Regions from separate parts of the Arthrobacter sp. Y3223065 genome, predicted to be linked through region 1. Evidence: predicted binding sites of a transcription regulator. Region 1 holds the regulator's gene; the other holds the start of a gene.
The links. Region 1 encodes LexA, which represses DNA repair genes until DNA is damaged. Its sites were predicted from a motif close to TCGAACANNTGTTCGA; they were not measured.
Positions count from the first base shown of each region.

Region 2: a site for LexA is predicted at 8,030-8,045, ahead of AC5RUK_RS05770 (HNH endonuclease signature motif containing protein). Genes of this name have one in related genera too.

Region 1 is NZ_JBNHGC010000004.1:25,006-36,107, reverse strand. It holds gene hflX (GTPase HflX) at 1-981, shown strand, start outside; gene AC5RUK_RS11930 (ATP-dependent DNA helicase) at 974-3,013, shown strand; gene lexA (transcriptional repressor LexA) at 3,121-3,870, opposite strand; gene AC5RUK_RS11920 (LysM peptidoglycan-binding domain-containing protein) at 4,169-4,522, shown strand; gene AC5RUK_RS11915 (histidinol-phosphate transaminase) at 4,595-5,704, shown strand; gene hisB (imidazoleglycerol-phosphate dehydratase HisB) at 5,759-6,376, shown strand; gene hisH (imidazole glycerol phosphate synthase subunit HisH) at 6,373-7,014, shown strand; gene AC5RUK_RS11900 (hypothetical protein) at 7,017-7,178, shown strand; gene priA (bifunctional 1-(5-phosphoribosyl)-5-((5-phosphoribosylamino)methylideneamino)imidazole-4-carboxamide isomerase/phosphoribosylanthranilate isomerase PriA) at 7,226-7,966, shown strand; gene AC5RUK_RS11890 (SseB family protein) at 7,976-8,824, shown strand; gene AC5RUK_RS11885 (DUF1844 domain-containing protein) at 8,921-9,340, opposite strand; gene infC (translation initiation factor IF-3) at 9,681-10,715, shown strand; gene rpmI (50S ribosomal protein L35) at 10,861-11,055, shown strand.
Region 2 is NZ_JBNHGC010000002.1:184,954-196,055, reverse strand. It holds gene AC5RUK_RS05805 (MarP family serine protease) at 1-5, opposite strand, end outside; gene AC5RUK_RS05800 (Crp/Fnr family transcriptional regulator) at 255-932, shown strand; gene AC5RUK_RS05795 (NUDIX hydrolase) at 1,090-2,022, opposite strand; gene AC5RUK_RS05790 (RidA family protein) at 2,006-2,500, opposite strand; gene sp36 (Sp36 family protein) at 2,503-2,658, opposite strand; gene AC5RUK_RS05780 (transglycosylase domain-containing protein) at 2,696-4,981, shown strand; gene AC5RUK_RS05775 (metallophosphoesterase) at 4,984-5,964, shown strand; gene AC5RUK_RS05770 (HNH endonuclease signature motif containing protein) at 6,265-8,016, opposite strand; gene AC5RUK_RS05765 (nicotinamide mononucleotide transporter) at 8,338-8,970, opposite strand; gene AC5RUK_RS05760 (ABC transporter ATP-binding protein) at 9,132-10,928, shown strand; gene AC5RUK_RS05755 (ABC transporter ATP-binding protein) at 10,925-11,102, shown strand, end outside.

The DNA of each region.
Region 1 (11,102 bases):
GACCGTACCGCGCTCATCCTGGACATCTTCGCGCAGCATGCCAAGAGCCGCGAAGGCAAGGCCCAGGTAGAGCTTGCCCAACTTGAGTATCTGCTGCCCAGGCTCCGCGGCTGGGGCGAGTCGATGTCCCGCCAGGCCGGCGGGCGCGTGGGGGCTGCCGGCGGCGGCATCGGTTCCCGAGGGCCCGGTGAGACGAAGATCGAGCTGGACCGCAGGCGCATCCGTACCCGGATGGCGAAGCTGCGCCGCGAGATCACCGCCATGAAGCCGGCACGGGAAACCAAGCGTGCCAACCGGCGCCGGAATGCGGTGCCGTCGGTGGCCATTGCCGGCTACACGAATGCCGGGAAATCGTCGCTGCTCAACCGCCTGACCGATGCGGGTGTGCTGGTGGAGAATGCCCTCTTCGCCACCTTGGACCCGACCGTCCGCCGGGCGGAAACCCCGGATGGTATCGGTTACACGCTCGCCGACACCGTTGGCTTCGTCCGGTCGTTGCCGACGCAACTGGTGGAAGCCTTCCGCTCCACACTGGAGGAAGTCGCCGACGCCGATGTCATCCTGCACGTCGTCGATGTCTCGCATCCCGACCCGGAGGGCCAGATCGCCGCCGTGCGCGAGGTGCTGACCGAGATTGAAGCGCGGCACATTCCGGAAATCGTGGTGCTGAACAAGGCCGACGCCGCGGATCCCTTCGTGGTCGAGCGCCTGCGCCAGCGCGAACCGCGGCACGTCGTGGTCTCGGCGCGCACCGGGCAGGGCATCGACGAGCTGCTTCGGCTGGTCAGCGAGACGATACCGCGGCCCAGCGTGAAGCTGCAGCTGCTGGTGCCCTACGACCGGGGCGAAGTGATCAGCCGCTTACACAACGAAGACGCCGAAATCCTCTCCATGGAGCATGGAGAGGACGGTACGCGCCTCGACGTGATGGTGCGCGAGGGCCTGGCATCGGAGCTGGAACAGTTCATCCGGAATGACTGATCTCCAGGTTCCCGCCGGCGAGGCGTTGCGGCTGCTTGATGTCGCGGTGCAGGGGATGGGCGGCCAGCACCGTGCCGGCCAGCATGAGATGGCCGCGAAAGTGGCCGAGGCTTTTGACCGCCGGCAGCACCTGCTGGTGCAGGCGGGCACAGGCACCGGCAAGTCGCTGGCCTATCTCGTGCCGCTCATGGTCCAGGCGCTGCAGGGGGAAAAGCCCGCCATCGTCTCGACCGCGACGCTGGCGTTGCAATCGCAGATCGTCAAGCGTGATCTGCCGCGGCTCTTGGAGGCCGTCGCCGACGAGCTTCCCAGGCCGCTGGACGTCGCTTTACTCAAAGGCAGGAACAATTACCTCTGCCTGCACAAGCTGGCGGGCGGCTTTCCGGACGAAGATGCACCGGCGGCACTGTTCAGCCTGGGCGAGGACGCCGTTCCGCATCCTGCTCCGGCCGGCTCGGCGGCGGCTTCCGGCGCATCGGGCGCACTGGGCAAGGAGGTCGTGCGCCTGCGCGAGTGGGCACAGGGGACCGAAACCGGCGATCGGGACGAACTGGTGCCCGGTGTCAGCGACCGGGCGTGGCGCCAGGTCTCCGTCGGGTCGATGGAATGCCTGGGCGCCCAAAAATGTCCCCTGGCGGCCGAGTGCTTCAGCGAACTGGCACGGGGCCACGCGGCAGAGGCAGACATCGTGATCACAAATCACGCCATGCTGGCCATCAACGCCTTCGAAGGCGTGGCCGTGCTCCCGGACTACGATGTGGTGGTCATCGACGAGGCCCATGAGCTGCAGGACCGCGTCACCAGCGCCGTCGCGGGGCAACTCTCCGCTGCCATGGTCCGCACCGCCGCCTCCACGGCGCGCAAGCACACGGGGATCAGCGTGGAACCGCTGAACTCCGCGGCCGACGCCCTGGAGGACGTCCTGCAGTCGGTGCCGACCGGGCTGTTGGCGGCCGGCCTCCGCGAGGAGCATGAATTGGTGCTCACGCAACTGCGGGAAGCCGCCCGTACAGCGCTTTCCGATTCCAAGCCGGAGGGTGCGGGGGCAGCGGACGGCGGCCGGCAGATGGCGCGGTCACGGCTCTCTGCCGTGCTGGAGCTGGCTGAACGGCTGCTGTCCGCGCCCGACTCCCGGGAGGTCATCTGGGCGACCCGTCCCAGTACTTATGGCGAGACCGGCGACTACGCCGCCAATGACGACCAGCCGGCAACGCTGAACATAGCGCCGCTCTCCGTGGCGTCCCGGCTGCGCGAAGGCCTGTTCGACGAACACACGGTGGTGCTCACCTCGGCAACATTGTCCGTCGGGGGAACCTTCGACGCAGTAGCCGGGTCACTCGGACTGCTGGGAGCAGGCGCGCCGGCCTATTCCAGCGTTGATGTGGGCAGCCCCTTCGATTACCCCCGGCAGGGCGTGCTGTACGTGGCGTCACATCTGCCCAAGCCAGGCCGGGGCACCAGCCCCGAGCAGCTTGCTGAACTGGAGGAGCTCCTGCTGGCCTCGCGCGGCGGCGCCCTGGGCTTGTTTTCTTCGCGGCGTGCGGCAGAAGAAGCTGCAGCGGAGATGCGCGAGCGCACCGACCTGACCATCCTGTGCCAAGGAGAATCATCGATGTCGGCACTGGTCCGCCAATTCGCCGAGGAACCGGACGCATGCCTGTTTGGCACCATGACGCTCTGGCAGGGCGTCGACGTTCCCGGTGCAGCGTGCCGGCTCGTGGTCATCGACCGGATTCCGTTCCCCCGGCCGGACGACCCGCTCACGACCGCCCGAACCCGGTCCGTGGCGCAGGCCGGGGGAAACGGTTTCATGACCGTTTCGGCGACCCATGCGGCTGTGCGGCTGGCGCAGGGGGCAGGCAGGCTGATCCGCGCCTCCAATGACCGGGGAGTTGTGGCCGTGCTGGACTCACGGCTGGCGACAGCACGCTACGGGGGCTTCCTGCGCAGCGCCCTGCCGCCCTTCTGGAGCACCAAGGACGGCGCCATGGCACGTCAGATCCTGGAGAGGCTGGCTGCTGCCGCTGCCTGAACGGGCCGTGGCAGCAGCCACGCGGGAGCGGTCGTCCGCCCGCAAACCGGGCACGGGCGAAGTCTCCCGCTGACCGGCAGAGGGGGAACTGAGTAGCTTGCGGCGGGTCAGAGGGCCCGCATCACCGAGACAACCTTGCCCATGATGGTTGCGTGGTCTCCCAGAATCGGTTCGTACTGGGTGTTCTGCGGCAGCAGCCAGGTGTGTCCGTCGCGCTGCCGGAAGGTCTTGACCGTGGCTTCGTCGTCGAGCAGCGCCGCCACGATGTCGCCGTTCTCGGCCGTGTGCTGCTGGCGCACCACTACCCAGTCGCCGTCACAGATAGCCGCATCGATCATTGAATCGCCCGAAACCCTGAGCATGAACAACTCGCCGTGGCCCACGAGCTGACGAGGCAGGGGCATGACGTCCTCGACCGCCTGATCCGCCAGGATCGGCCCGCCTGCCGCGATCCGTCCCACCAGCGGCACCATCGCCGTGTCGGACGACGTGGTGAGTTCAGATACTGCAACGCCGCTGGAGCTGCGCAGCTGCTGCGGTTCATCGACTCCGACGATTTCCACACCCCCGTGCTCGAGTGTCAGCGGAGTCAGGATTTCCATCGCACGGGGACGCTTAGGGTCGCGCCTGATGTAGCCCATCTTCTCGAGTTGGGCCAGCTGATGCGTGACGCTGGACAGGCTCGCCAAGCCGACGGTGTCACCAATCTCGCGCATCGACGGAGGGTATCCGTTGGACATGACGGATCGCTGGATCGTCTCCAGGATCTTCTTCTGCCGCGGCGTCAGGCTGCGTCCCACTTTGACGGGTCGGCCGCGTCGCCTGGCTCCGGCTTTGGTGGTGCTCTCTTCGGACATATCCGGCCCCGGTCTCCCGTAGTGGTCCACGCGCCGGTGCTGCGGTAGCGGAACCGCGCATGGATTGTTGTCTCGGCTGTTTTGTCGGTGGCGGCTGGTGCACTGCTCTTACCGCCGCTTGACGCTTCCAACGCTAGGCGAGGCGGTGGTGAATTTCAAACATTTGTTCGACTGAGTCTCGACAATGTTCGATCACCAGTGCTAGAACTGTAGGAGAGACGTTCGAAGATATATTCGAACGCGACAGCCAGACGATCGAAACCAGCCGAAATAGATCGAAAATCGGAAAGGTGACACCATGTCCGCCCAGCTCGCACCGCAGGCCGCCGGCGTCCGTACCAGCACCAACCTCCGGCTGACCCGCAGAGGCCGTTTGTTGCTGATTGGCCTGCCGCTGATGCTGGCCGCGGCCGCCGCCCTGACCTTGATCGGTTTCTTCACGGCGCCGGCAATGGCCGCCGCCGGGGGGCTGGGGCCGGGGCCGGCGTCAACTGTCACGGTTGGCAGCGGCCAGACGCTGTGGGACGTGGCGGTACGGTCCGCCCCCGACCGCAACCCTCACGATGTCATTTTCGAGATCGCGCAATTGAACGGCCTCCAGGGAGACATCGTCCATGCCGGCCAGCAGCTGCTGGTCCCGTCCGCGCGCTGAGGCAGCCGTAACATGAGCTGCTTCGGCCCGCCCGATTCCTGCCCCGGGCGGGCCGAAGCTTAAACTGGACCGGTGAGTGAGCAGTTAGAACGCCTGAACCGCCTGCCGTTGCGGGACAATCTTCGGGGCTTGGAGCCCTATGGTGCGCCCCAGTTGGAGGTTCCCGTCCTCCTGAATGTCAACGAAAACACCCACGGACTGCCCGACGCCGTCCGTCAGGCCATCGTCTCGGCCGTTAGCGACGCGGCCGCGGGCCTGAACCGGTATCCGGATCGCGAGTTCACGAAGTTGAGAACGGCACTGGCCCGCTACTTGGGGCACGGCCTCACCGCAGGGAACATCTGGGCTGCCAACGGATCGAATGAAGTCCTGCAGCAAATCCTCCAGGCCTTCGGCGGCCCCGGCCGTACCCTGCTGAGCTTCCCGCCCACCTATTCGATGTACCCGCTGCTGGCCAGCGGGACGGACACGGATTATGTGGCTGTTCCGCGGGGGGCAGACTTCACATTGTCGCCGGACGCTGCCGCCGCTGCCGTGGCCGACTCCGCCGCAAACGTCGTCGTTCTTTGTTCGCCCAACAACCCGACGGGAACCGCCCTGGGCCTCGACGTCGTGGAGGCCGCGTATGAAGCAGGCGAGGCCTCCCAGGCCATCGTGATCGTGGACGAGGCCTACGCCGAGTTCGCCCACGCCGGAACGCCGAGCGCGCTGACTTTGTTGCCGGGGCGGGAGAGACTCATTGTCTCCCGCACTATGAGCAAGGCCTTCGCGCTGGCAGGCGCCAGGGTAGGGTACCTTGCCGCCGCCCCGCAGATTACCGACGCGCTGCGGCTGGTCCGCTTGCCCTACCACCTCTCGGCGGTGACGCAGGCAACGGCCCTGGCCGCCTTGGAGCATGCCGATGCCCTGCTGGCCAATGTTGAGGACATCAAGGCTCAGCGGGACCGCATTGTCGACGGGCTGACCGGACTGGGGCTTAAACCGGCGCCGTCCGACTCAAACTTTGTGTTTTTCGGCGGGCTGGAGGACCCCCGCTCCGTGTGGCAGGGACTCCTGGAAGCCGGTGTGCTGATCCGCGACGTAGGGATCCCCGGCCACTTGCGGGTGACCGCCGGCACTGAGGCCGAGACCACAGCCTTCCTCGACGGCATCAAGGCCCTCGTGGCGAGCCCCGTCTCCTAAACTAGTAAGAGCGAACCGGTTTGCGCCGGTCGACCAATTCGTCAAAGGACTCCCATGACCGTGGAAACCACCACCGGACGTACCGCACGCCTCGAACGCATCACCAGCGAGTCGTCCGTGCTGGTTGAACTGGACCTCGACGGCACCGGCCGCTCCGAGATCAGCACCACCGTGCCGTTCTACGACCACATGCTCACCGCCCTGTCGAAGCACTCGCTGGTCGACCTGACCGTGAAGGCCAGCGGAGACACGCACATCGACGCGCACCACACCGTCGAAGACGTCGCCATCACGATCGGGGAGGCCCTGAAGGAGGCACTGGGCAGCAAGGCCGGAATCCGCCGGTTCGGCGAAGCAACGGTGCCCCTGGACGAAGCGCTGGCCCACGCCGTCGTGGACATCTCCGGCAGGCCCTACCTGGTGCACGCGGGAGAACCGGCAGGCCAGGAGTACCACTTGATCGGCGGGCACTTCACCGGGTCGCTGACCCGCCACGTCTTCGAATCGATCACACTGCACGCCCAGATCTGCCTGCACATGCGCGTGCTGGGTGGCAGGGACCCCCACCACATCGTCGAGGCCCAGTTCAAGGCCTTCGCCCGGGCGCTTCGCGCCGCCGTCGAAGCCGATCCACGTGTCGAGGGCATTCCCTCGACGAAGGGGGCCTTGTGACCGCTGCGCCCAAGGTCACGGTACTGGACTACGGCTCCGGGAACGTGCGCTCGGCAGTCCGTGCGCTGGAGCATGTGGGAGCCGACGTCACGCTGAGCCATGCCTCCGACGACGTCCTGGAGGCCGACGGGCTGTTGGTTCCCGGGGTCGGCGCCTTCGCCACGGTCATGAAGGGGCTAAAGTCCGTGGACGCGCTTCGCTGGATTGGACGCCGGGTGGCCGGCGGACGGCCCGTGCTGGGCATCTGCGTGGGCCTGCAGGTCATGTTCGAAGAAGGCGTTGAACATGGCGTGCGCACGCAGGGTGTGGGGGAATGGCCGGGAACCGTGGAAGCGTTGCCGGCGGAGGTCGTCCCCCACATGGGGTGGAACACCGTGGACGCCGCGGAGGGCAGCCGGCTGTTTGCCGGAATCGAAGACGAGCGCTTCTACTTTGTGCACTCCTACGGTGTGCAGCACTGGAACTTCGATGTGACCCAACCCGCGATGACACCGCCGCTGGTGACGTGGTCCACGCACGGCGCCCCGTTCATAGCGGCCGTTGAAAACGGTCCGCTGAGTGCTACCCAGTTCCATCCGGAAAAGTCAGGAGACGCCGGCGCCGAGCTGCTGCGCAACTGGCTGAAGGCGCTGAGGTAGCCATGGGCAGCATTCTCCTGATGGCCCTGGCCGGGCTGCTGGCCGGCGGCGCCATCTCGTTCCGGCAGCAGCGGCTGTCCAAGTGGTTGGTTATCGTCTTCTGGATCCTCGCCGGCATGTCGCTGCTGGCTGCCTACCTGCTCACCCTCGGCCCGGCCGAGTAACCACATCCATCCCGCGCAGCTGACGGCGCGCAGAAAGCGGAAGAACCATGACGAACCAAACCTCCATCCTCGAACTCTTGCCCGCAGTCGATGTTGCCGACGGCCAGGCCGTCCGGCTGGTCCAAGGCGAAGCCGGCAGCGAGACCGGCTACGGAGACCCGCTGGAAGCCGCCCTGGCATGGCAAAACGACGGGGCGGAATGGGTGCACCTGGTGGACCTCGACGCGGCGTTCGGCCGGGGCAACAACACGGAAGTGCTCCGCCGGGTCTCCGACGAACTGAAAATCAAGGTGGAGCTGTCCGGCGGCATCCGCGACGACGCTTCATTGGAGCGTGCGCTTGAGTTCGGGGCCGCACGTGTCAATCTGGGAACCGCCGCCCTGGAAAACCCGGAGTGGACGGCCCGCGCCATTGAACGGCACGGGGACGCCATCGCCGTCGGCCTCGATGTCCGTGGCACCACGCTGGCGGCCCGCGGCTGGACGCAGGATGGCGGCGACCTCTGGGAGGTGCTGGCCCGCCTCGAAGACGCCGGCTGCGCCAGGTACGTGGTGACCGATGTGACCAAGGACGGAACACTGCGTGGACCCAACGTGGATTTGCTCCGGCAGATGTGCGAGCGGACCGACAAGCCGGTGGTGGCCTCCGGCGGGATCTCCAGCCTGGATGATCTGCGGACGCTGCGCGCACTGGTTCCGGCCGGAGTTGAGGGAGCGATTGTGGGCAAGGCCCTGTACGCGGGCAAGTTCACGCTGCCCGAAGCGCTCGACGTTGCCGGACGGCGCTGAGAGACCAGCATGGGCAAGAAGGAGCTGCCCGCCCATATTGCCGCTGCGCTGGCGGGAGCCGGCGGCGCGGGGGACTCTGCCGGCCAAAGCTGGGCCGGGCGGGACCTGAGTGGTGAAGGAAATCCGCTCCATCAGTTCGACCACGACGACGGCAGCGCGGATCCCGGCTACGAGGCGGCGCTGCAATGGCTTGCCGCCGGAACCGGCGGCGAAGCGGAAGTAGTGGCTGCCCTGGCGAATGCCCGCGTTTTCGTGCCCATCGTGGCGACGCTGGGAGAAGAAGCCGAGGGCAGCCACGGCCTGACGTCGGATAAACAGGCGGACATGGCCGTGGTGACGTTGCAGGCGCCGGATGGGCGCCGGGCACTGCCGGTATTCAGCAACACGGCCGCTCTGGAAGCCTGGCATCCCCAGGCCCGGCCGGTTGCCGTCGAGGCACCGCGGGCGGCGCTGGCGGCCGTGTCCGAAGACGCCGAACTGATGGTTATGGACCCGGGCGCCGCCCTGACATTCGTGGTTCGGCGGCCCGCAGTGTGGGCGTTGGCCAAACAGCACGAATGGGTGCCCTCGTACCGGGATCCGGCGCTGTTGGAATGGGTGGCCGAAGCCACGGGCGGCGAGGAGGCCGTCCTGGCCGCGTCCGTGGAACCCGGAACCGGCATCGCGGTCCGGGCGGCAGACGGATCGGTAGTGGCCGGCGGTGGCCACGGACCGGAACTGCGCTTGGTCCTGCAGGTGCAAGACGGGCTGGGGCGCGAGGAGTTGGGCGCCTTGGCGGGACGGATCCAACGGCGGCTCCAAGCCAGGCAGGAGTTTGCCGAGCGGGTGGATTCGCTGGAGCTGAAGTTCACGCGCTGAGTTCCGCCCGCTGGCAGCCTCATCCGGAAGCGCAAAGAAAAAGGACGACGCCGGTGCGTGGCACCGGCGTCGTCCTTGTCAGTACTGGAAGCCTGGTCAGTTGACCGGACCCGTGAACTTCTCACCCGGGCCCTTGCCCGGGTCGTCCTGGATCACCGATGCTTCGCGGAAGGCGAGCTGCAGGGAGCGGAGGCCATCACGCAACGGTCCGGCATGCTGGCTGCCGATCTCCGGCGCGGCAGCGGTGACGAAGCCGGCCAGTGCGGTGATCAGCTTGCGGGCTTCATCCAGGTCCTTGAGCTCTTCCGCATCGTCGCCGGCGGCCAGGCCGCACTTAACGGCGGCGGCGCTCATCAGGTGGACGGCCGCGGTAGTAATGACTTCCACGGCGGGCACTTCGGCGATGTCGCGCATCTGGCCCAGGACTTCCTGTTCCTGGGTGGAGGCAGGACCGGCGTCAGGCGCGAAGCTGTGGCGGTGGCCGTCGGTCTGCGGATTGTTATCTGGGCTGCTCATACTGGTAAGCTTGTCACAGACCAATTGGATCCCGTTACTTATGTGCCTCAAAGCACGTGCGGAGCAGGATTCAATCTGCAAGCGGAGACCTCTCCCACCCGTCGGTATGGCTAGCCAGAGCTGCCGGGTCCAGGTCGGCAGGCTGAGGCCGGAAACCTTCACTTGAGGGCGCCCGGGCCAGCCGGTGGAACGTCTGCTGTTTCCGCCTGCCGCCACTTTGAGGCCTTCGATTGCGCTTGCAATGGGAGGCCTTCTTTCATTGCAGGCGGCAGCCGATTTTCAGTGACAGGAGCCACACATTAGCGAGCCAAGAATCAATGATCGTATCCGCGTTCCCGAGGTGCGGTTAGTCGGACCGAACGGCGAACAGGTGGGGATCGTCCGTATTGAGGATGCCCTGCGCCTGGCCACGGAATCGGATCTTGACCTGGTTGAGGTCGCACCGCAGGCCAAGCCTCCGGTGTGCAAGCTTATGGATTTTGGCAAGTACAAGTATGAGGCTGCGGTCAAGGCCCGTGAGGCGCGCAAGAACCAGACGAACACTGTGCTCAAGGAAATCCGGTTCCGCCTGAAAATCGACAAGCACGACTACGAGACCAAGCGCGGCCACGCGCTGCGGTTCCTCGCGGCTGGCGACAAGGTCAAGGCCATGATCCAGTTCCGCGGCCGCGAACAGCAGCGCCCGGAAATGGGCATTCGCCTTCTGCAGAAGTTCGCCGAGGACGTCGCCGAGGTCGGCGTGATCGAATCGACTCCGCGCATTGACGGCCGCAACATGGTCATGGTGATCGGCCCGACCAAGAACAAGGCAGAAGCCAAGGCAGAGGCCCGGCGGGCCGCCCAGAAGGCTGACGCCAAGGCAACGAACGATGCCAAGAAGCAGCAGGTGGACACCTCAGCCGACCATGATCCGCTGACTCAGAGCCTGGGCGACTTGATGCCGGAAGGCCTTGCCGCGATGGCAAGCCAGCCGGAGGAAACCGCCGAAGCACCTGCGCAGACTGATGCTGAGCCTGCGGCTGAGGTTGAGCACGCAGTTGAGGTCGAGGCCGCGGAGCAGCCTGAAGCCGAGGCTGCGGTTGCAGCCGAGGCGGAGCCCGAGGTTGAGGCCGAGGCCGAGCCTGCGGCCGAGGTGGAAGCAGAGGCTAAGCCGGCCGCTCAGGCCAAGCCGGCAGCTCAGCCCAAGCCGGCAGCCGAGGCTAAGCCGGCCGCTCAGGCAAAGCCGGCAGCCGAGACCAAGCCGGCAGTTCCGGCGAAGCCCGCAGCCCCCGCGGCCGAGGCCAAGCCCGCAGCACCCAAGCCCGCCGCCCGGCCCAAGCCGGCAGCGCGGCCTGCAGCACCCAAACCTGCTGGCCGGTCCGGTTCCAAGAACTAAGACCGTACAGAGAGCATCCGGCATCCGGCCGGGCACGGTTCCGTGCCCGGCGCCGGTAAACAAGTAAACCGCCGGTGCCCGTTTGCGGCACCGCACGAGCCGACGGTCGGCAGCGACCCGAGGAGACGTAAGGAGAACGGCAGCCATGCCGAAGCAGAAGACCCACAGCGGCGCCAAGAAGCGCTTCAAGCTCACCGGCAGCGGCAAGCTCAAGCGCCAGCAGGCCAACCGCCGCCACTACCTGGAGCACAAGCCTTCCACGCTGACCCGCCGCCTTGCCAGTGACAAGATCGTTGCTCCGGCCGACGTGCGCAACATCAAGAAGATGCTCGGCATCTGATTTTCTCCCCTCCGGTCCGCGCGGTGACGCCGCAAGGACCATCCAGC
Region 2 (11,102 bases), on a different contig from region 1:
AAAATCACTCATTCTCCGTTGCGGTGGGATGTGCATAAGTCTAGGCGGTCCGACCGCGGGAATTATTAACCGCCGTTACCGGTTGTCACTTCCGGCAGCCCGTGTCGGTGCCCGATGCCGGCGCTTTCCTCCTCTGGGAGCGAAAAGCCTTGTGGAAGATGTCACAGGGGCTTTACATGCGGCAAAATGGAGAGCAGTGCCCCCACGGGCGGGCAGCTTGAACCCCAGCCGAACAGTACTAACTTGGAGAATTCATGGACGTAGAGATCCTTCGCCGCGCACCTCTTTTTGCCACCCTTGACGACGACGTTTTCGCCGCGCTGACCGACGAGCTGACCGAGGTCGATCTGTCCCGCGGCGCATCGGTGTTCCGCGAAGGTGACCAGGGCGACCAGCTCTACTTCATCGTCTCCGGCAAGATCAAGCTGGGCCGCACCGCTGCCGACGGCCGCGAGAACCTGGTGGCCATCCTCGGCCCGGGCGAGCTCTTCGGCGAGATGGCCCTCTTCGACCCGAGCCCGCGCAGCACCTCCGCCACCGCCGTGTCCGAAACCCGCCTCGCGGGGTTGAAGAACGAGAACCTGCGCGGCCTGCTGGAGACCCGTCCCGAGGTATCGGCGCAGCTGCTGCAGGCCCTGGCCCGCCGCCTCCGCCGCACCAATGACTCGCTGGCCGATCTGGTCTTCTCCGACGTTCCGGGCCGTGTGGCCAAGGCACTGCTGGATTTGGCCGACCGCTTCGGCCGCCCCGCCACGGACGGCATCCTGGTGGCGCACGAACTGACGCAGGAAGAGCTGGCCCAGCTGGTTGGCGCCTCCCGCGAAACCGTCAACAAGGCGCTGGCCGAGTTCGTCCAGCGCGGCTGGCTGCGACTGGAGGCACGCGCCGTAGTCATCCTGGACATCCAGCGGCTGCGCCAGCGTTCGCGCTGATCTTCGGCTGAAAAGTACGACGGCGGGGGCTCACCGATGGTGGGCCCCCGCCGTCGTCGTTGTGGTCGGGAGGATGGATTTAGGTCCCCGGCCACGGGTCCAACGCGGCGAGCGGGATCCATGTCGGCGGAGCGGGCTCAGTGTCGGCGGAGCGGGCTCAGCGTCCCCGTTGGGCGGCGCCGCCTTCGGTGGCGGAGTTGGCCGCGACCTGCAGCATGGGCACACCCTCAACCTGGATCAGTTCGGGGTGGTAGAGCCGCTGCGGGCGCTTGTGCGAGAGGTAGGCAATGCAGCCGCGGGCGCCGGCGATCTTTTCCACGATGATCTCCACCGCCGGCGAGGTCACTTCGCTGAACGTCAGCCCGCGGGTGTCGGGTTGGTCCACGAGATCGCCGAGCGCCGTGGTGTTCCGCCCGGCCACCAGCTCCTGCGCCGGCAGCCACGAGGCCCACACGCCCTTGCTTTCCAGCAGGGACGGCCGTTGGTTGGCCGGCTGGGCCGCAGCGAAGTAGCGCGTATCGAAGCGTCGGTGAGCGAAGTCCGGGCTGAGCCAGTGGGACACGGGTTTGAGCAAGTCCGTGCGGACGCCGAGTCCGCGCTTGCCCAGCGCTTCGCCGAAGGACTTCTCCTGGTCGGCCACGGCCTCCCGGGTCCGCATCCAGTCGGCGCCGGACGTGGATTCCGGCATGGTGGATTCGTCCGGGCCGGCCAGCAACACGCCGGTTTCCTCGAACAGCTCGCGGACGGCCGCCACCACGTGCGCGTGGGCCAGGCGGTGGTCGTCCAGCCCGAGCATCTCGGCCCATTTGGTCGGCGAGGGACCGTACCAGGTCACCGGGTCGCCGTCGGTCTCCTCCACGCTGCCGCCGGGAAAGGCCACCGTGCCCAGCGGAGAGGACCCCGTCCGGTAGCCGAGGTAGGTTTCCGTGCCGGCTGGCCCGTCCCGCACCAGGACCACGGACGACGCCAGCCGGGGCTTCCGCGGCGTGCGCTCTCCGTGTTGGAACCAGCTGTGGGCCGCGCCCAGCTGGTCCGGCGCCACGGGGAAGAGCCGCTGCTCCTCGCGAAGCGGACTAGCTGAATTCGGCAATCAGTTCTACCTCGACCGGCGAATCCAGCGGCAGCACTGCCACGCCGACGGCGGACCGGGCGTGGGCGCCGGCCTCGCCGAGGACCTGCCCCAGCAGCTCGGAGGCGCCGTTGATCACACCCGGCTGGCCGGTGAATTCCGGATCGGAGGCCACGAAACCGACGACCTTGACCACCCTGGTGATCCGGTCCAGGTCACCGATGACGCTCTTGACTGCAGCCAAGGCGTTCACGGCGGCCGTCGCGGCCAGGTTCTTGGCCTCCTCGGCACTGACCAGGCCGGCACCGTCGCCCACCTTGCCGGCGGCCGGAAGTTCGCCGTTGACGAACGGGAGCTGCCCGGAGGTGTACACATAGTTCCCCGAGACAACCGCCGGTACGTAGGCGGCCACCGGAGCTGCCACGTCCGGCAGGGACAGACCCAGACCGGCCAGCCGCTCTTCGACGCTGGACTTCCGCGCCTCTGTCGTTTCCGTCATGGCTACTGCTTCTCCCGCTTCAAATAGGCAACCGGATTGGTTCCGTTCGGTCCGGGGAACACCTGGACGAGCTCCCAGCCGTCCTCACCCCACTGGTCCAGAATCTGCTTGGTCGCGTGGATAATGAGCGGAATTGTCGCGTATTCCCATTTGGTCATAACTCAAAGGGTAGCGCTTGCTTGTAAACTGAACCCCATGGCCGCTCGCAAATCCCCCTTCTTCGACACTGCGACCACCCTGGGCAAGATCGTTGGCTTCTTGGGTATCAGTGCGCTCTGTGGCGTTCTCGCAGCCGGCCTGCTGGTTCCGGCCGCAGCCGTAGCCGGTGTCGGGGCCACCTCATCGATCGAATACTTCGACCAATTGCCGGACGAACTGCAGACGCAGCCGCTGGCCCAGCCGTCGCGGATCCTCTCCGCCGACGGCAAATTGATTGCCACGTTCTACGCCGAAAACCGCGTCCCGGTGACCTTGGACAAGGTCTCCCAGCACATGCAGGACGCCATCATCTCCATCGAGGACGTTCGTTTCTACGAGCACAACGGTGTGGACCCCCAGGGCATCATGCGCGCCGCGGTGACGAACATGGCCGGCGGGGACCTGCAGGGCGCCTCCACGCTGACCATGCAGTATGTCAACAACGTGCTGATCGACGCCGGTGCTTCCGCGGGCAAGGGCGCCGAAGAGCTGACCATCAGCGGCACCAAGGACATCGGCGACAAGCTGCGCGAGGCGAAGCTGGCCATCGCCGTCGAAAAGGAATTCAGCAAGGAAGAGATCCTGCAGGGCTACCTGAACATCGTGTTGTTCAGCGGCCAGGTCTACGGCATTGAAGCTGCGGCGAAGACCTTTTTCGGTGTTCCCGCGGCCAAGCTGAACATCCAGCAGTCGGCCATGCTGGCCGGCATGGTGCAGTCGCCCAACTACTTCAATCCGGTGAACAATCCGGAAGCGACGGTGGAGCGGCGCAATACGGTGCTGTCCGCCATGCTTAGCGCGGGCAAGATCACCCAAGAGGAGTACGACGAGGCCGTTGCCAGCGACCTGGGCTTGAACCTCAAGCCGGTGCGTTCCGGCTGTGTCGCGGCGAACTTTGCCGACTACTTCTGCAGCTACGTGCAGCACGCCATCATGCAGTCCGATGCGTTCGGCGCAGATTCCACGGAGCGGGCGAAGCTTCTGGCCCGTGGCGGCCTCACCATCAAGACCACGCTCGACTCCCGCCTCCAGAAGGAAGGCCAGAAGCAGATCGAGCAGGAAGTCCCCGTGGGCGATGAGTCCGGCGTCGGCTCGTCCATGGTTTCGGTTGAACCCGGCACCGGCAACATCCTGATGATGGCCCAGAACACCAACTACAGCCCCGAAGACGGCGTGGCCAATACGGAGCTGAACTACAACGTCGACGCGGATATGGGCGGCGGCAACGGCTGGCAGCCCGGCTCTACGATGAAGCCCTACACAATGGTCGCCTGGCTCGAAGCAGGCAAGGCGCTCAACGCATCGGTCGACGCGCGCCGGACGGAGTACCCGGCGCAGTACAACTGGAATGCCAGCTGCCTGCCTCCGGACGCGTGGTTCAGTGAGTGGGACTTCCAGAATGCGCTGCCCGGTTTCGAGCGGACCATGACCGCCAGCCAGGGCCTGACGTGGTCGATTAACTCTGCTACCGCAGCCATGGCCGCGCAGCTGGACCTCTGCGACATCCAGGATGCGGCAACCCGCCTCGGCGTTCGCACGGCGACGGACAAAGAGCCGATCAGCATTGAGCACCCGTCCTTCATCATCGGCACGACCAACGTTTCCCCGATGACGATGGCGGCTTCGTTCGCGGCGTTCGCCAACGGCGGCGTGTACTGCAAGCCGATCGCGCTGACCTCCGTCACGGATGCCCAGGGCAACGAGTACGAAGTGCCGAAGAAGTCCTGTGAACGGGCGATCTCGGAAGAAGTCGCTGCTGCCGTCAGCGTCCCGCTGGAAAACCTGGTCAACCTGCAGCTGGGCGGAATCCATCCGATTGGTGTTCCCTCCGCTGTCAAGACCGGCACGACCGACAAGTCTGAGTACACCTGGACGGTGGGCTACACCAAGGGCATCTCCACTGCTTCCTGGGTGGGCAATCCGAACGCCTACAAGTCGATCAACAACATTCCGATCAACGGCGTGACGCGCAGCTACGTGGACGGTGCGACCATTGCCGGCGGCCAGTGGACCGATTACATGGAGAAGGTCGCCGGCTTGTATAAAACGGGCGAGTTCGGCTCCGCGCCGAGCAGCATGATGTATCCGCCCCGACCGGTCCAGGCCCCGGCACCCTCCGAGTCGAACAACAACTCGAATTCCAGCAACAGCAGCGACGAAGGCGACGGGGATTCGGGCGGTGACTCCGGCGATTCCGGCAACGGAAACGGCAATGGCGGAGGCAATGGAAACGGCAACGGCAACGGTGGAGGCAACGGAAACGGCAACGGGGACGACGACTAACCGTGGACACTGACTTGCTGCGAGCACGGCTCCGTACCGCAGGCACCCTGGCCCTTGGGGCCACTGCCGCGGGCGGGGCCGCGCTCGTCTACGGCTCCGTTATCGAGCGGAACCTGTTCAAAGTACGCGAAGAAACGCTGCCCATCTTGCCTGTCGGCAGGGGCCCCCTAAAGATCCTGCATCTGTCCGACATCCACATGACACCCGGGCAGACGCTGAAGCAGAGGTGGCTGCGGCAGTTGGCCTCGCTGGAACCGGATCTGGTGGTCAACACCGGCGATAACCTCAGCCATCACCAGGCCGTAAAGCCCCTGCTGGACTCGCTTGCGCCGCTAATGGACGTTCCGGGCGTGTTCGTCCCGGGCTCCAACGATTACTACTCTCCGGTGATGAAGAACCCGTTCTCCTACCTCACCGGCCCCTCCACTCAGCCCAAGGACTATGCGGAGCGTGAACTGCCGTGGCGTGAGATGCACGCGGCGTTCGGCACCGCCGGCTGGGTCGACTTGACCAACCGGCACCAGTCGCTGGTGGTGGGCCGCGTGCGGCTGGACTTCACGGGCGTGGACGATCCGCACTTGCAGCGCGACCGTTATGCGGGGTTCCCAAACGGTTCGACTACCGCCGATGAAGCCGCATACCTGCGGATCGCGGTGGCCCACGCCCCGTACCAGCGGGTGCTGGACCGGTTTACTGCCGACGACGCCGACCTGATGCTGGCCGGGCACACCCATGGTGGCCAGGTCTGCATCCCCGGCTACGGGGCCTTGATCAGTAATTGCGATCTGCCCACTTGGCGCGCTCGTGGACTGACGTACTGGGAGCACGAGGGGCGTAGCGTCCCGTTGAATGTGTCGGCCGGGCTGGGAACGTCCCGTCTGGCTCCGGTGCGCTTCGCCTGCCGCCCGGAGGCTGTGCTGCTGACGCTGACACCGGCGGCTCCGGCCGGCGAAGTCCCGGCCGGCGCCCCCGGGCTTAGCTGAGCGCAGAAGCTCCGTCCCGGGCGAATGCCCATCGCTCAACTGCGCGCAGAAGCCCGCTCCCGGCGGAGGCATCGCTCAACTGCGCGCAGAAGCCCGCTCCCGGCGGAGGCATCGCTCAACTGCGCGCAGAAGCTCGCTCCCGGCGGAGGCCCATCAGCTAGCACAGAAGCTTATGGTGCCATTTGTCCGACAAAGGCTGTGCTTTTCCACTTAGCACGCCGCTTATGCGTTCCAACTGTCCCTGCGCGTCCACCCGCACATGCATCCAGGTTCGCCCGCGCTCCACCTGCGCCGGATTGGTCAAGGTGCGGCTTGGAGTGGTTGGGGTGGGACGTGGGTTTGCCAGTAGGAGTTGCGCAGCGGTTTGCGGCGGGGGTCGATGTAGTCCGGCGGGGTGAACCAGGGGATGCCGTCGAGGACGTTGATCTCCCAGTTGCCTTGCTCGATTAGGTCGTGGTGGAGCAGGCAGAGGCACACCCCGTTGTCGACGGTGGTGCGGCCGCCGGCCCACCACGGGATGATGTGGTGTGCTTCGGTCCAGAACGCGGGCATGCTGCACCCGGGGAAGGCGCAGCCCTTGTCCCGGGCGACCAGTGCCCGGCGGATGGCGCGGTTGAAGAACCGTTGCGACCTGCCCAGGTCCAGGATTTCGCCCTCGGAGCCGAGGACCGCCGGGATGATCTCGGCGTCGCAGGCCATCCGGCGGACCGTGGTGGCCGAGACAGGTCCGTTGAAGACCGCGCTGCCGCCGCCGGAGAGCAGCCCGGCCAGCTGGTCATACCCGGCGGTGACGATCACCTGTGTACGGTGCCCGCCCGAGTCCGGGAGCCTGCCGGTGTTCAACGCGATCCGGCAGGCCCCGACCAGGCCGGCCAGCAGCTTCTGCGCCCGGGTGGCATCGTCCATCGCCTCCACCACGGACGGATCCACCGCCCCGCGGCCATCAGCCCCTGCCGACCCAGCCCCTACAGCCGGAATCATTTCCGGGTCGGCAGCGCATGTGGCGGCTGCGGCGTTTGCCACGCCGGTCCCGGCCGCACCAGCATGATCCGTGCCTGCCGCTGTGCTGCGTGCGTCGGTTTTTTCCGCGCTGCCAGTGCCGGGGCCGGCGGACCCTGCCGTGCCACCTCCACTTCCGCCGTTGGCGGCGGTGTCGATGGCGTCGGGGCGGATCCGCGGGTTCGCGGCGCTGTTCATCACGGTGGCGAGAGCTTCGTACTGGGCATCGGTGGTGTTAATGACGAACTGGTGCAGCCCCCGCCGCCGGCCCCGGTAGAACATGCCCTGCCGGACCCGCAGTTCCTCCTCCGTCGGCTCGGCACCGTCCTGGTCGACCGCGGTTTCCCACGTCCTGGCGACCATCACCAGGGTGTCGGCATCGGCCTCTACGGCCTGCCGGACCAGCGACGCTTCCATCGCCTGCAACGCCTCCGGCGTGCCGGCGTGCCGGGCCCGGTCCAGCGAATCCACCACCACGGCCGCGGCCTGGCCGCTGACCTCACCGCCGGCCATGGCCGCCGCCAAGACCGGCAGCGCCGGGACACCGGGTTCCCCGTCGAACCGCACCGGCGCTGTGATCGCCTTGCCGACCCGCAGCCTGCGCCGCGCCTCGACAATACCGATCCCCAGCCTTGAGCGCAGATACTCCCCGGTGTTGGCAAACTCTGTCTTGCGGCGGCGCGGCGCCTGCTTGGACCCGGACAGGTCCGGGTTCGCGGCCTCCACACCGCCGGTGTTGATCGCCGCCGCCGGGTCCGCCCACTCCCCCGCATCGCCGGCCGCGGCGCCGGCTCCTGGTCCGGGTCCGGGCGCCGTCGAGTGTTCCCCGTTGGCAGCAATGTCCGCCCGCTCCACGGCTAGGGCGCCGACGGCCTGCAGGAACTCCACAAGCTTCGAAACGTCCTCCACCGCCGCGACGGTATTGGCAAGATCCCGGGTGGACAGGGACGCCGAGTCGGCGGGAAAGCAGTCAGCGACATCCTGCAGCAGGACACACGCCTGGGCCAGGGATGTTCCCATCTCCACGGTGCGGTCCAACGGTGCAAGAGCCATACCACAATTTTATTCGTACACACATTCGACGGCCATCGAAAGGAGCCATTGTGTAGGAGTAGTGCCGGCCCAGAGGCAGTGCATGCGGTAACAATGGGAGCGGCCCGGAAAATCATGCAAGCTGGGCCTCCGGGTGACGGCCACACCAGCAGCCCGCTCGCGCACGATGCAGTTGGAAAGCCACCAGCCCGCGAACGCACTGTGACAGGCGGTAGGCAGCCCGCTCACCCACGATGCCAGATGGAAGGCCAGCAGCCCGCGAACGCACAATGACAGGCGGTAAGCAGCCAGCGAGCGCACGATGCCAAGGGAAGCGCGATGCTAGGCGGAAGCTGCCGTCTCCGCGCGTCCGGCACGCCACTTGGACCAGCCGTACAGGCACAGGACCCCCAGCAGGACGGTGACGACGATGCCGTCCTGTGCAAAGAGGACCTGCGGGTTTGCGCCCGCTGCCACTGCGGCCAAACCCATCAGCGAGAGGGTGACGCCGAGCCACCAGGCTTCGATAACGCCGCGCGCGAGCCCGAGGTACAGCAGCGGTGTCAGGAGGCTGGCGACCACTACTTCAGCAATGTCCCCCGGGCTGGCCATGTGGGTCAGCATCATGGGCAGCACCTCGATACCGAAGAACACCAGGACCAGCACCGTCAGGAGGGCCGCGGCTAGCCAATCGGGCCGCTGGACCGGATGGACCGGAACCCCGCCCGCCGCTAACCGCCGGCGCCACCGCCACCATCCGTAGGCGGCCACCGCGGGCAACACCAGGACGGCAAGGCTGAAAGCGCCCGCCACGCCCATCAACACCATGGACAGAACCGGTTCCACCAGCAGCACCAGCCAGCCGGGCTGCTTCCGCAGCGCCAAGAGCAGGACGGCCACCACTTGCAGCAGCGGAAAGAGCATTGACATCCACAGGACCAACCCGAAGCCGTGCACCACGTCCGCCAGATCCATGCTCTCCCCCGTTGGTGAATGGTTCGGCCCAGACTAGCGAGCATCGGTTTCCCAACGCGTCGGCTCGCGCCGGGCCGTCGGTGATCGACGCCTCAACCCCGGTCGCTAGGATAGTTGCTGCGGTACACGAAGCCTCCGAACCACTGCGATGAATCGACCACATGACTGAGTTATCCCTCTGGCGCTCGATCGCCCGGCTCAAACACTATGTCCGGCCCATCCTCCCCCGGCTGATCCTGGGATTCTTCAGTGCCCTCGGTGCCAGCCTGGTGGCGCTGGCCATCCCCCAGGTCTTGCGCGGCCTGGTGGATACCATCCATACCGGCGGCCACCCCTCGGAAGTCTGGGGCCCCGCCGTCGTCATTGCCGTTCTGGGTTTGGCCGAGGCCGCCCTGGTGTACCTGCGGCGCGTGTTCGCGATCGCCCCCGCCACGGACGTGGAGATGGGCATGCGCACCAGCTTCTACCGGCACGTGCAGCATCTGCCGGCCGCCTTCCATGACCGGTGGGGTTCGGGCCAACTGCTCTCCCGCGCCATGGCCGACTTGGGCCTAATCCGCCGGTGGCTGGCGTTCGGGTCGCTCATGCTGGTGGTCTCCTTCGTGACGGTGGTTGCGGGGCTGGCGCTGATGTTCGCGTTGAACCAGCTGTTGGGATTGATCTTCCTGGTCGCCGCCGTACCCCTTGTCTGGCAGGGGTTCCGCTTCCGCACCGCGTTCGGCGCTTCCTCCCGGCTGAGCCAGGACCAGGCCGGGGACCTCGCCACCACGGTGGAAGAATCGGTGCACGGCATCCGGGTGCTCAAGGCCTTCGGCCGCGGCAAGTACGCGCTGGAGAACTTCCACGGCCAGGCCGAAGAACTGCGCCAGACCGAACTGGCCAAGGCCCGCACGCTGTCCAAGTTCCTGGCCACCGTTGTTTCGCTGCCCGATCTGGTGCTCGGCGCCGCGTTGGTCATCGGCATCATGCAGGTCTCCGGCGGACACATGACCGTGGGCGACCTGGTCGCCTTTTTTGCCACCGCCGCCGTGGTGGCCGGGCCGGTGGAAGCGATCGGTTCCCTGATGGGCATGACCCTGACGGCGAAGACCGCCCTGGACCGGCACTTCGACGTGATGGATACGAAGAACACCATCACCGACCCGGACGTACCGGCGCCGCCCGGCTCCGTGCGCGGGGAACTGCGCCTGTCCGACGTCGTCTTCCGCTATCCCGACGCCGCCGCGGACGCGCCCCCGGTCCTCAAAGGCGTGGACCTGCACGTGCGTGCGGGGGAAACTTTGGCGTTGGTCGGGGTCACCGGCTCGGGCAAGAGCACCCTGCTGCAGCTGATCCCCCGGCTGTACGAGGTCACCTCCGGCGCCGTGCACCTGGACGGTACGGATATCCGTCGTTTCCCGCTGGCCGAGCTGCGCGGCCATGTGTCGGTGGCCTTCGAGGATTCCACGCTGTTCTCCACCTCGGTCCGGGACAACGTGCTGCTGGGGGCCCATCGGAACGGCGAAGATCCAGAAAAACTGCTCTCCCGGGCGCTCGAGGTGGCGCAGGCCCGGTTCGCCTACGACCTGCCGCAAGGCGTGGATACGCGGATCGGCGAGGAAGGGCTGAGCCTGTCCGGCGGGCAGCGGCAGCGGATCGCGCTGGCCCGGGCCATCGCGGCCCGCCCGGCCGTGCTGGTGCTGGACGACCCGCTCTCGGCCCTGGATGTGCGGACCGAAGAAGCGGTGACGCAGCGGCTGCGGGAAGAGCTGCGCGGCACCACCACCGTGATCGTGGCGCACCGGCCCTCCACCGTGGCGCTGGCCGACCGGGTGGCGTTGCTGCAGGACGGCCGGATTGCCGCCCTCGGCAGCCACTCGGAACTGCTGCGCAGCAGCACACACTACCGGTACGTGATCGCCTCGCTGGCGGCCGAGCCCACCGTCGAAGACGTCCTGGACGCGAAGGAAGCCCGATGAGTTCCATGACCGGAGTCGCCGGCGAAGACAACATCAACCTGGACCAGGCCGACCGCAAAGCCGTCAGGCGGCGCTCGTTGCGCCTGCTCGGCGAACTTGTGTCTCCGCACAAGCGGCTGTTCGCGCTCTCGATTGTGCTGGTGGTGGCCAGCAATGCCGCCCGGGCAGCCGGTC